DNA from 3 places in the Leuconostoc sp. JNUCC 76 genome. Region 2 is predicted to be linked to each of the others. Evidence: riboswitches for the same ligand, from Rfam matches in the RefSeq annotation. Region 2 holds a riboswitch; each other region holds the start of a gene.
The links. A riboswitch is a leader RNA that binds a small molecule or an ion and turns the genes downstream of it on or off. The one in region 2 is predicted to bind thiamine pyrophosphate.
Positions count from the first base shown of each region.

Region 1: it holds a riboswitch for thiamine pyrophosphate, as region 2 does, so the genes downstream of both, thiM (hydroxyethylthiazole kinase) here and JNUCC76_RS08270 (ECF transporter S component) in region 2, are expected to answer to the same signal.
Region 3: it holds a riboswitch for thiamine pyrophosphate, as region 2 does, so the genes downstream of both, JNUCC76_RS03750 (ECF transporter S component) here and JNUCC76_RS08270 (ECF transporter S component) in region 2, are expected to answer to the same signal.

Region 1 is NZ_CM132206.1:426,183-430,456, reverse strand. It holds gene thiE (thiamine phosphate synthase) at 80-718, opposite strand; gene thiD (bifunctional hydroxymethylpyrimidine kinase/phosphomethylpyrimidine kinase) at 711-1,544, opposite strand; gene thiM (hydroxyethylthiazole kinase) at 1,537-2,316, opposite strand; TPP riboswitch at 2,441-2,531, opposite strand; gene JNUCC76_RS02340 (ABC transporter ATP-binding protein) at 2,569-3,282, opposite strand; gene JNUCC76_RS02335 (ABC transporter ATP-binding protein) at 3,279-4,064, opposite strand; gene JNUCC76_RS02330 (branched-chain amino acid ABC transporter permease) at 4,036-4,274, opposite strand, start outside.
Region 2 is NZ_CM132206.1:1,651,423-1,655,696, forward strand. It holds gene JNUCC76_RS08265 (ABC transporter ATP-binding protein) at 1-915, opposite strand, end outside; gene JNUCC76_RS08270 (ECF transporter S component) at 929-1,519, opposite strand; TPP riboswitch at 1,643-1,732, opposite strand; TPP riboswitch at 1,863-1,965, shown strand; gene tenA (thiaminase II) at 2,037-2,741, shown strand; gene hisC (histidinol-phosphate transaminase) at 2,767-3,840, opposite strand; gene hisE (phosphoribosyl-ATP diphosphatase) at 3,824-4,168, opposite strand; gene hisI (phosphoribosyl-AMP cyclohydrolase) at 4,193-4,274, opposite strand, start outside.
Region 3 is NZ_CM132206.1:725,626-729,899, forward strand. It holds gene JNUCC76_RS03735 (energy-coupling factor transporter transmembrane component T family protein) at 1-300, opposite strand, end outside; gene JNUCC76_RS03740 (ATP-binding cassette domain-containing protein) at 297-1,670, opposite strand; gene JNUCC76_RS03745 (thiamine-binding protein) at 1,701-1,994, opposite strand; gene JNUCC76_RS03750 (ECF transporter S component) at 1,991-2,572, opposite strand; TPP riboswitch at 2,852-2,941, opposite strand; gene JNUCC76_RS03755 (tRNA (adenine(22)-N(1))-methyltransferase) at 3,195-3,884, shown strand; gene JNUCC76_RS03760 (Nif3-like dinuclear metal center hexameric protein) at 3,881-4,274, shown strand, end outside.

The DNA of each region.
Region 1 (4,274 bases), 970 kb from region 2:
TCTAAACACCCTTACTATAACACCATCATTCATTCGCAAAGTATATTTTGTTTGTGATATTTTCAGCAAAGCACATTATTTATAAATGTAAAGAACGCCAATATTTTAAGGTAGCGCTTATATTTGCACTTTGACTAATCATACTGATTACAGCAGCACCGTTAACACCCGTAGATAAAACTGATGACAAATTTGTTTCTGATATGCCACCGATTGCCACACTTGGCCATTTACTTTTACTTGTCAAATATTGCAACCCTTCAATCCCAATCTCTGGATTTGCATCCAATTTGCTTACTGTCGCAAAAACAGGACCAATTCCGATATAATCAATCCCTTTAATATTCTCTATTCTTTTATATTCGCTGTCGTTAGACACCGACACCCCAACAGCTAGACTTCCAGATAATTGAATATTATTGATGATATCGCCATCTTTTTGCCCAAAATGAACACCCTCTGCATCAATTTCATGTGCTAGTTGAATATCATCATCAATAATCAATGGAACATGGTAGTCAGCTGTTAGCTGCCGGACTTTTTTGGCCACTCGTAATTTCTCCGATCCACTTAAAGCAAGTTGACCTTTTTCTCGATATTGAAACACACTGATTTTTGATTGCAGTGCTTCCTCTAAGACTTCAAAAAAATGTCTCTCTCCATTGGTGTCCTGAGTTCCTAATACAAAATAATTTACTAATATGCTCGGATCAAACATTTTCTAGTACCTCTGGAAAATGCCTGTCAGTCACTATTGCTTGGTGATTAAGCGGCCCATGACCATGACCAACATCGATACCTTCACGAATGGTAGCATCAACATAAGCTTTTGCATGAATAATAGCCGTTTCCATATCATCTCCCAAAGCTAAACGTGCAGTAATAGCCGCAGAAATTGTATCCCCTGTCCCGTGAGTTCTAATTGTATCTACCCGTGAACTTTTAAGCCAAAAATGACTACCATCAGCTAGTAGAATATAGTCATAAACATCTTTTCCAGAGGCATGCCCGCCTTTTAATAATACGTTTTCAGCTCCTAATTGTTGTATCTTTAAAGCTGATTGCATGACATCCTCATGGTTAGTAATGCTTGACCCACTTAAGACTTCAGCTTCTGGCCTATTAGGCGTAATGAGCGTTGCCAACGACATCAAACTAGACTTAATAGCAACTATGGCCTCATCACTCAATAAGTGAGCGCCTCCCTTGGCAATCATTACAGGATCTAATACATAGTCACCAAAATCTGCTTGTTGTAAATATTCAGCCACTGCTTCTACTGTAGCCACATCACCAAGCATGCCACTTTTTACAGCACTTACTTTTAAGTCATCAGCCACTGATTTTAATTGGGCATGGATCATAGATGGTGAGGTCATCGAAACTTGCTGTACACCCATCGTATTTTGTGCTGTTAAAGCAACAATAACATTAGCGCCATAAACACCTTGGGCAGCAAACGTCTTTAAATCTGCACTAATTCCAGCACCACCACTACTATCCATACCAGCAATTGTTAAAACTTGGGGCGTTTTATTAACCATAATTTAGCACACTTTTCTCAATAAACTTTTGAACATCGATATTATCAATAACAAATAATTCATCTAATAATTGATTGGTAAAAGAACCTGGTTGATTCGTTTTTGTGGCGGCTTTTTGTCCAGCAAGTTTGAATGTAGCCATTGCATTCATCACATTAGAAACCTTTAGCTCATCAGCAATAAACGCGCCAATTAATGATGATAAGGCATCTCCTGTACCTACAATAGAAGATAATTGTTCCACATTTATATCAAGTGTTTGTGTGTATTGACCATCACTGACAACGTCACAAGAACCGCTTAGCGCAATAACTGCACTTGTTTTTTTGGCGGCACGCTGTGCAATTTCAATTACGTCCCCTTTTCCAGTAGCATCAATACCTTGACTAGCAAAATCAATATCGGCAAACCAAGCAATTTCGGCCGCATTGCCACGAATAACATCAACATGACCAGATGCTAAAAATTGTGTAATAGCTTTAGACCTGAATGGAACTGAGACAGCAACCGGATCTAATACGACTGGCTTGCCTAATTGGTATGCTTCCTGAGAAAGTTTAATAATATCGTTAATTTCTACTTTTTGAAGCGTACCTGTGTTAATAATCACTACATTGGCAATTCCGGCTAATTCCTTAAATTCTGCTAGCTCGCGACTCATTAACGGTGAGGCACCAACAACATTAACTACATTGGCTACAAATTGTGGTGTAACAAAATTTGCATAAGTAAGGACAAGAGGTGATTTCATTCTAACATCTGTAATATTCATGATTAAATTCCTTTTTTTCTTGTTTGGCTTCGTGTTTTTAAAATTAACATTAATGAATAAAAAAACCGCTAACTATCAGAAAAGATTAGTTAACGGCTAAATAGGCATATTTATACACCAGAATAGTTCATTATTATAATCTTCCTTCGCACGAATTACCGTAATCAGGTTCAATGGGTATCTCTCAGCCAGCTTGGGCACCCCAGATATTTATTTAATTCTACTTCAGTGTACCTGAATTTATATGAATAATCAACCGCCTAAGTATGCCTTGCGCACATCATCTGATGCAAGTAGCTCTGCTCCCGTACCTGTCATCGTAATCTTGCCACTTTCCAAAACATAGCCGCGATCCGCAATTTTTAGCGCTTGATTCGCATTTTGTTCGATTACTAATACTGTCATTCCTTGTGCATTAACATTTTTAATAATATCAAAAACTTTTTCAATAAATAGCGGTGCCAAGCCCATGGAAGGTTCATCCAACAATAATAATTTTGGTTGTGCCATTAATGCGCGACCCATGGCTAGCATTTGTTGCTCACCACCAGATAAAGTCGCCGCATCTTGATTACGTCTCTCCTTTAAAATTGGAAACTGATCGTAAATAAGTGCATATTCATCTTTCAAGTTAATGCCCTTGCTTCGAGTAAAAGCACCTAACTGTAGGTTTTCTTGAACAGTCATGCCAGAAAAAACGCGCCGTCCTTCTGGCACTTGGGCAACTCCACTTGAAACAATTCGCTCTGAATTCATAGTTAATATGTTTTGATTTTCAAATAAAATACGTCCCTTAGTGGTTTTTTCTAAGCCTGAAATCGTACGTAAAATTGTAGTTTTCCCAGCGCCATTAGCACCAATTAGTGATACGATTTCGTTATTGTTCACCACAAAGTTAACGTCTTGTACCGCTTTAATGGCACCATAACTTACGTTTAAATTTTCAACTGTCAGTACTGCACTCATTCGTTATTTTCTCCCAAATATGCACGGATCACATCGGCATTCTGCTGTATTTCTAATGGTGTGCCACTGGCTAATAACTTACCGTACTCTAATACATATAATCGCTCACTGACAGCCATAACAAGATTCATATCATGCTCAATTAAAATAATGGTCATCTTAAACTCTTGTTGAACTTGTTTAATTAAACGTGTTAAATCAGCCGTTTCTTGTGGATTCATACCAGCTGCTGGCTCATCTAAAAATAAGACTTTAGGTTTTGTGGCCAGTGCCCGAACAATTTCTAAACGTCGTTGTTGCCCATATGGTAAGTTTGTTGCCAGCGTATCTTGTACCTCCAGCATATCAAAAATACTTAGCAGCTTACGAGCTTCGTTTTTTAGTTGCTCTTCATTTTTATAAAATGAAGGTAAACGAAACAATGAACTGAATACATGTGCCTGAGTATTAGCATTCATGGCAATCATAACATTCTCTAATACTGTTCGACTTTCAAACAAGCGAATATTTTGAAAAGTGCGCGCAACACCTAATCGAGCCCTTTTTGCAGGCGATTGACGATTGACATTAGCTAACCGCTGACCATCAAATAAGAGTACTTCTCCCTCACTAGGTGAATACACACCTGTTAGTAAATTAAATAATGTGGTTTTACCTGCACCATTTGGCCCAATTAAACCAATTAACTCATTTTCGGAAGCTTCAATATTAACACCATCAACAGCAGTTACACCTCCAAAACGGATACTTAAATCACGCGTTTTCAGAATTGTCTGAGCCATGTCCGTCTCCTTCATCAAATAACCATTTCTTTAATGATAGTTCTCGACTACCAAAAATACCTTGAGGTCTAATCAGCATCACAGTAATTAAAATAACAGCGTAGATGACCATACGCAACGAACCAAAATTTTGTAACATTGTATCTAACACACCTAATGCAATTGCTGTCACAACTGTCCCACTCATTGAGCCAATCCCACCTATTACAA
Region 2 (4,274 bases):
CAACAACGAACCCTCATAATCGTGTAATCTTGCAAAAGTAAGCAGTAAGCTTGATTTCCCAATACCGTTGGGTCCAGTAATTAAGGTGATTTTATCTTTTGCCCATTCAAAACTGCTATTCTTCAAAATAGATTGTTTATCGTTTTTTACCGTCACATTTGCCATACTAAACACAGACTCATTGAAGTCATCATTAGTAACAATACTATCATTTACATCTTGTTTAAAAAAAGAAGACCAAACTGTAGAATTAACACAGGCTATATGTCGATTTTCAATACGATATAAATCTGTTATAAGATTTTCATATCCACTTGTGTCGTGATCTGAAACTAAAATGCCATGCCCCTGATCAACTAATTTTTTTAGCAATACTTGTAACTCCTGTCGATGTTCTGGATCAACGGCCGCAAAAGGTTCATCCAATAAAATAATTTCTGCGCCCATCGCTAATGTTTCAGCCAAAGCAACCTTTTGCAATTCGCCACCTGACAAGTATGAAAGTTCTCGGTGTCGTAGCGATTCAATGCCTACTTCTGATAAAGCAGAATTAATTCTCTTATCAATTTCCTCGGTAGTTAAAGATAAATTTTCTAACGAAAAAATCAATTCATCTTCTACACGATCCATGGCAAATTGTTGATCTGGATGCTGAAATAGCATGGCAACTTTTTTAGCACGATGGTTCGCTTTGATTTGAGCAATTGACTGATGATTCAAAGACACTTTCTGTGACAATTCGCCGCCATATTTAGGATATAATCCAGCTAAGGCAGTCATCAAAGTTGATTTGCCACATCCAGATGAACCAACTAATAATATAAATTGTTCTGGTCTAATCTCCAGCGAAATATCTTCTAAGATAATTTCATCGTCAAATTTAATATCCAAATGATTGGCCTTTAATTCTGTCATACTTTTATTGACCTTATCGATTTGTTTTTAATAATTTAGACTTCTCTAGCAAGTTGACAATCCAGTAAACTAATAGACCGGCAAAGAATGCAATTGAAATCCAGCGAACAATAAACAACCCAACTAGCATACCAAAATCAAATTGTAGATATCCGTCGTGGAATAATGACCAGATGAATGTCACGCATGTTCCGGTAAATGTTGATAAAATCAAACCCATTTTCCAGCTTTTATATCCTGTCAAGGTAAAACCAAGTTCTGATCCGATACCTTGAATAAATCCAGAAATTAGTGTTGCAACACCCCAATAGCCGCCCAACAAGGCTTCTCCAGTGGCGCCAAGCAATTCACCTATTAATCCCGCACCAACACGTTTCAATAAATAACTAGCCAATGGGGCTGCCATCATCCATGGCCCAATAGTGATTGCGATGGTATATTGGTGTAACCCAAGCGGAACTAAGACAGCATCAAGTGCTGTGTACACTGGATCCATAATAAAATAAATCACACCAAAGGCAATACCAATCAACGCCATTAAAATAACTTCTCGCAAAGACCACTTCCCTTTTGATCCCGCTGTTACTGTTTCTACTTGTTCCATAAACATCTCTCCTCTTGTTTCGAGGTCGTATGTTTCGATAAAATACCTTTTATAGTTATAAGTGTCTATACAAAAAGCCACCAACCACAAAAGAATTTAGTGATTGATGGCATCAAAAAGACATCTTAATCTAACTTATTCTTCCTTCGCAGGTATTAACCTGACAGGTTCAATGGGTATTATCTCAACCTTACGGTACCCCAGATAAAATATTAACTTCGTGGATCAGTATAACCCATTCTAATTTTAAATGCAAAAAAATTTCTAGCCCATTAACTGCGCTATAAAACCATTTGCAATTTTAATTTTTCAGTGCTATGCTAATCACATTAAAAAAATATATGCTGTCCACTAGGGGTGCCTTCTTGGCTGAGATGATATTACTTATCAATCCCTTCGAACCTGATCTAGTCAATGCTAGCGTAGGAAAGTGGTATTCTTTTTACAAAAGATACTCTTTTTTGCCTGGTCAAGAGAGAGTTTTTTTGTTGGACATGTAAACATTTTAGGAGAAATTATGTTTTCAGAAGAATTACGCACCCAAGCTGCACCAATTATGACAGCCATTCATGGTCACGCATTTGTTCGTGGCATTGCGGACGGTCACGTTCCCCGAGAAGCTTTAATTTTTTACGTTGAACAAGATTTCCAATATCTTAGTGAATTCATCAAAATTTATGCCAATGCCATTACCAAATTAACTAATCGTAATGAAATGAAATTTTTTGCTGATTCAATTGATTTCATTTTAAATAGCGAAATTCATCCCCATCATGTTTTTTGTGAGGTTGCCGGTGTTGAATATGAAAAATTGCAACACGCCACACCAACACCTAAAGCATACCTATACGAATCACATATGTATCGCGCGGCTGACACCGGCTCCTTATTAAATATTCTAGCTGCTTTTCAGGCATGCCCTTGGACCTATAATGAAATTGCAAAAAAACAAGTTCAAGAGAAAGCGAACACAAATGATAACCCATTCAAAAGCTGGATTGATTTTTATGATAATACAGATGATGATTCGGAAGTTTCACTATCCGATAAAATCTTTGAATGGATAGATCGCTTAGCAGAAAATGCAACAACTCAACAACGCCAACAGGCAAAACAGTTTTTTCTTAAAAGTTGTGAATTAGAATGGCAGTTCTGGGAACAAGCCTACCACCAAGAAGACTGGCGCTTCAAAGATGTATTAAATCAGGCAAGCATTTTGTAAAGAAGTGAAATTTAATAACACAAAATTATTTGTTTGTAGCTTTCAAAAAAGCCAATTTTAATTCAGCATTGTCTTCTGGTGTACCTAACGCAATACGAATCCACTCAGGATTAAGTCGATCGTTGACTTGGAAACCTTGTTCTAATAATTTTTGACCAACCTTTTTCGTCTCGCCAACCTTTATCCAAATAAAATTAGCCTGTGATTCATAAAACTTAAACTTGTTTTGAATCAAAAATTCTTGGAACTTTTGGCGCTCTACTTGAAAACGTTGGGCATTTTTCTGTAAGTATTCTTGATCCAATACAGCAGCCGTGCCACCAGCAATCTGATAGGTTGATAAGTTATACGGTAAACGGACTGCTTGCATCGCACTATAAAGGGGATCTTGCATAATGCCATATCCAACACGTAAATTAGCTAGACCATATGCCTTTGATAAGGTACGTAGCACAACCAAGTTTGTATACTCAGCTACCAAAGGTGCCATAGTAGCATCAGGTTCATCTACAAAATCATAGTAGGCTTCGTCTACTACTAATGTAATATTTACTGGTAGCTTGTCCAAAAAGCGCTTAATGGAGCCGATTGTTTCGAATACTCCTGTTGGATTGTTGGGATTAGCTATCCATACCATAGCGGTTTTATCATCAATAGCATCTAAAATCGCATCAAAATCAACATGCCCATTATCAACATTAACGGGTATTTTTTTTGTTGTAGACTGTTCGATTTGTGCATGCATCGCATATTCACCAAATGTCGGATTGGGAATAATAATATTTGATTCTGGTTCCAACACAACACGAGTCAACAGCTCAATCAATTCATCTGCGCCAGCACCAAATACCAAATGTTGTGGATCAACGTGATTTAACTTAGCTACTGCTGCACGTAGTTCTGTCGCTTGCCCATCTGGATAATAACCTAAAACATCATCTGAAACAGCTCGTACAGCTTGAGCAACTTTTGGTGATGGACCATACACAGACTCGTTGGCTGATAAGCGAGCTAAATGTTGCAAGCCATACTTTGCTTTTACAGCTTCTACTGGTAATTCTGCTTGATAAGCTGCTAAATCTTTAACTGTCTTTTTCATTTTTCTTGTCTCCTCGCCAATCAGCGCGTTCATGCAATAATGATTTTTTCCCTAAACGTGACCCTAATTCATCTTTAATATCATCTAAACTGACACCCTTTTCAACTAATAAGACCATTAAATGAAACAATAAATCTGAAGTTTCATAAATTAACTCTTCATTATTATTTTTGGCGCCGAGAATTACTTCTGTGCTTTCTTCTCCCAATTTTTTTAGGATTTTATCTAATCCTTTTTGATATAGATAATCAGTATAGGATCCAGTTTGAGGATTTTGTTTGCGATCAAGTGCTTGTTCATAAAGTTCTTCAATTGTTTGTTGTGGCATCATTTCTCCTTTTTAGTGTGGTATTTACTCTTTTGGAAAATAACCATCAGTCCATTTATTTGTAATTGCTGCTTGATTTGCATCTGCTAAACTTTCACCCTTTATC
Region 3 (4,274 bases), 930 kb from region 2:
AAGCAGGACCATATCCGTTGTAAACGAAAAAGCCGCTCCTAGGAATATATAGGCGACAATTCGAGTTATCATGATAATTGCCATTTCATGGGAACCAAAAGTTGTAAATGATGTCCATGCACCTAAGACAGGCAAGATAGGCATGGCAATTAATAGCAAATAACGTTTCCAAGACAGTTTTGAAAGAACAAGATAAATACCAGCAACAATCGTTACAACAACATTGATTTGATAATTCAGGACAAAAGTTAGTTCGATGCTAACGATAAGTATAAGTAGAAATTTAACACTTGGATTCATAAAAAATGCTCCATATATTGTAACGTTCGATTAGATAGATGCAAATGATAATCAATGATTGGGCGTAGCTGATCTAGTTGGTGGCTAATAATAATAAAACGTTGTCGTCCAATGTCTGCGATTTCTCGTAAAATTTCGCCTACAACACGAACAGAATCTGTGTCCAGACCAGCAATAGGTTCGTCTAACAATAATATTGGTGTACCAACAATTAGCATCACCAAGAGTTGAACTTTTTTCTTTTGCCCGCCAGAGAGCTGATAAACGACATGATCTTGTAGTCCATCCAAATTTAAGCGCTCTAAATAACGAGTAATGACTTTTTCGGACCATTTTTCTGGTTGCTGCGCATGTTGCACGCTCAACGCGATTTCCTCACGAATCGTCATTCGTAAAAATTGTCGTTCTGCATTTTGAAATATCAATGCTACTTGTTTTGCATATTTTGCAGCATTAAATTTTTTGATATTTTGATCCATATACAAAATGTCACCTTGGTAGGATTTTAGACGAGTTAGCGCATTAAAAAGGGATGACTTGCCTGTGCCATTTGCTCCAGTAAGGAGCGTAATTCCACCAGGAGCCAAAGATAAATCAGAAATACTAATTAATTGACGTTGTCCCACTAAAAGTTCAAAGTTTTTTAATTGCAAAACACCTTCTTTAGGTAATTGCAGGTGGACATTTTGTTCCGGTAAAATACGATTCTGAAAGTTATTAACAGTTGTTACTTTTTTGTGGTGTATTTCCCATACATGATCAACAAGTGGTTCGTACCCATGTAAATCGTGATCAGTGATTAATATAGTGGTTTGTCCCTGTTTTTGTAAATCTTTCAATTTAGCTAATAGATCCTGACGAGATTGGCTATCAATATTTGCAAAAGGTTCGTCTAATAATAAGAAATCACTTTGCATTGCAACAATGATAGCTAATGCAACTTTTTGCTTTTCACCACCTGATAAGGTGTTAATATCTTGATGAGTTAATTCTGAGATACCAACAAATTCTAGAGCATGCGTTGCACGTTGCTTGATATCAGAAGGATGAACTTGCAAGTTTTCTAAAGTAAAAATCAATTCTTCCAGTGGTGTTTTCATAACAAATTGAGTGTCTGGATCTTGAAATAAAAAACCGACGACTTTAGCTTTTTCGTTAGCTGGTAATGTGGTAACTGATTGATCATTAACAAGCACTTCACCTTTTAGTTGGGGATATAGTCCTGCAAATATTCGGAGAAGGGTTGATTTTCCAGAGCCAGATGGACCGATTAATAGGTTAAAACTATTGTGAGATATTGACATAGTGGTATCATCAAGTATTTTTGTGTTGCCATATGACAAACTGATATGTTTTAAACGAGTAACCATAATAATTCCCTATGTACGCGGAAATTCCGCTTATTTATATTTATCTGTTTTCTTTGCAATGGTTAAAACATCAGAATCTGTAGCCATGTTTATTTTGCTGTAAACCATGACAGGAATGTCACTAATTTCTGCTGCAACCTTCGGCAGATTTTTCAAAATATCCATTAATTGATCGTAATCACCGTCAAGAGTTGATTCAAAAGCACCTACCTGATAGTTGACACCACTCTTGTCAATGTAAGCAATCACATGATCAACTATGCGAATGATTTTTTCTGTATCAGCTGTCATTGGTAATACTTGGACTGCAATACTTGATATCATGAGACCACCTCGTTTTTATTAACCTCTAGAATACCTGATTTAGCAACTAGTTTTTGTGTGAAGTAAACGATAACTCCTGCAAAAATAGCTGCTGAAATGAGACGAGTAATGAATAATCCAATCAACAAACCAAATGAATAATCAGCATATCCATTGCGGAAAAGGTCCCAAATAAATGTCACAATAGTAACTGTGATGACAGACATTGACAAACTCGTTTTGTCCCAACGACGGTAGCCAAATACAGCAAATCCAAGTTCGGTACCAAACCCTTGGATTAATGCAGCGACAACATTCATGACACCCCATTGAGAGCCAAAAACCATTTCAATTGTGCCGCCAAGTGTTTCACCTATAATAGATGCACCAGGACGACGTAAGATGAACCCAGCCATAGGACCAGCCATTAGCCAAGGACCCAATGTTGCATCATTAGCATATGCGCTTAATCCGAATGGTGTTAAAAAGGCAGCGATGACATTATAGCCAAATGCCCAAGCCCAAAATATAAATCCAAAAAACACACCGATTAGTGCGATGAAGATAACATCGCGAAGTGACCATTTGTTTGCAGACATTTGCAAAACCTCCTAAAATTTCCGATATTAACCAATAAGAGTATGAGATATACAACTGTTTTCATGACTTATTGGTTAATAATTGATGTAGCCGAAATCACCGCAAAATCGGGTGTAATTAGAAAAAGCCAGACTTCACAAGGAAGACTGGCTTGAAAAATTGTGGTCATAATTTCAATGCATAAACGACACTTAACAAACTTGTGTTATTTCATCATCACATATTATAGTGATAACGTTACAAAACATAGTACTGGTAAGATATGTCATTTCATAAATACATTTTCAAGTAAATCTCCCTACGCTAGTATTATCTAGATCAGGTGTAATGGGTTTTATCTCAGCACGACGGCACCCCAGATTTTGGTGTTTTCAGTTATTTGTGAAAAGCTCACGCATAGAGTGTAACACAGGACCAATTATCGTGCAAACTATTCATTCGTATGTTATAGAATTTAATCACCAAATAATGTTATATTTTCTAACATTTTAATGTTTTTAATGAAGAAATTTGAGTATGATGTAACTTGTGGTCTTTATTAATTAAAAGTACATGATATCAGCGAGATATTGAGTTATTTGTTATACTAAAATGAGTAAAAAACAACTCTAAGGATAGAAAATGGACAGTATTCATCTTTCACCACGGCTTGCAGCTGTGGCTTCATTTGTACCCAAAGGCGCAAGGTTAGCCGATATTGGCTCTGATCACGCTTATTTACCTGCTAATTTATTAATTAATAACAAAATTTCGTTCGCAATTGCTGGTGAGGTTGCTAAAGGACCTTACGAAAATGCGCAGCACGAAATTGTTCGAAAATCGTTAACCACACAACTTGAGGCGAGATTGGCGAATGGATTAGCGGCAATTAAAGATGAGGATCATATTGACACAGTCACAATCGCTGGTATGGGCGGTGTCTTAATTACAGACATATTAGAAGCGGGATTTTCAAGAGCAAAACATTTTGAAACGCTTATACTACAACCCAATACTGATGAGCACGTTGTGCGAACATGGCTAAACAACCATCAGTATAAAATTAACGACGAGGTTGTTGAACAAGAGGATAACCATTTTTATGAAATTATGATTGCAACAAAGGGCACCCAAATTTTATCAAGCCTTGATAAAAAATTTGGTCCTGTCTTGCGAAAGAGCAAAACGTCCGTTTTTGTTGCTAAATGGCAGAAAGAATTGGACCGTATCGACACAATTTTTGAAAATCTTGAATTTGCTGGAAAAACTGATTCACCCATTTATCAAGATTGGAAAAACAAATATCAGCAAATTCAGGAGGTTATCAAGTGATTGCACAAGAGCTAATTGACAAGATTGAGATTTTTGCGCCCAAACAATTAGCTGAGGAGGGTGACCCTACGGGACTGCAAATTGGTGATCCTAAACAGCCCGTGCATCGAGTAATAACAGCCCTTGATGTTCGTCCAGAAGTGGTTCAAGAAGCAATTGATAATCAGGTCGATTTTATATGGGCACACCATGAGGTCATGTTCTTTCCGGCAAAAAATCTAGACTTATCACAGCCTCAAAATCGAATGTATGCAGATTTGATTCAACACCATATTGTTGTTTATGCTTCACATACTAATATGGATAGTGCACAAGGTGGCATGAACGATTGGCTGGCTGAAGCGCTCGGTATTCAAAATGCAGTGCCTCTGGTACCAAATGTAGATAAGA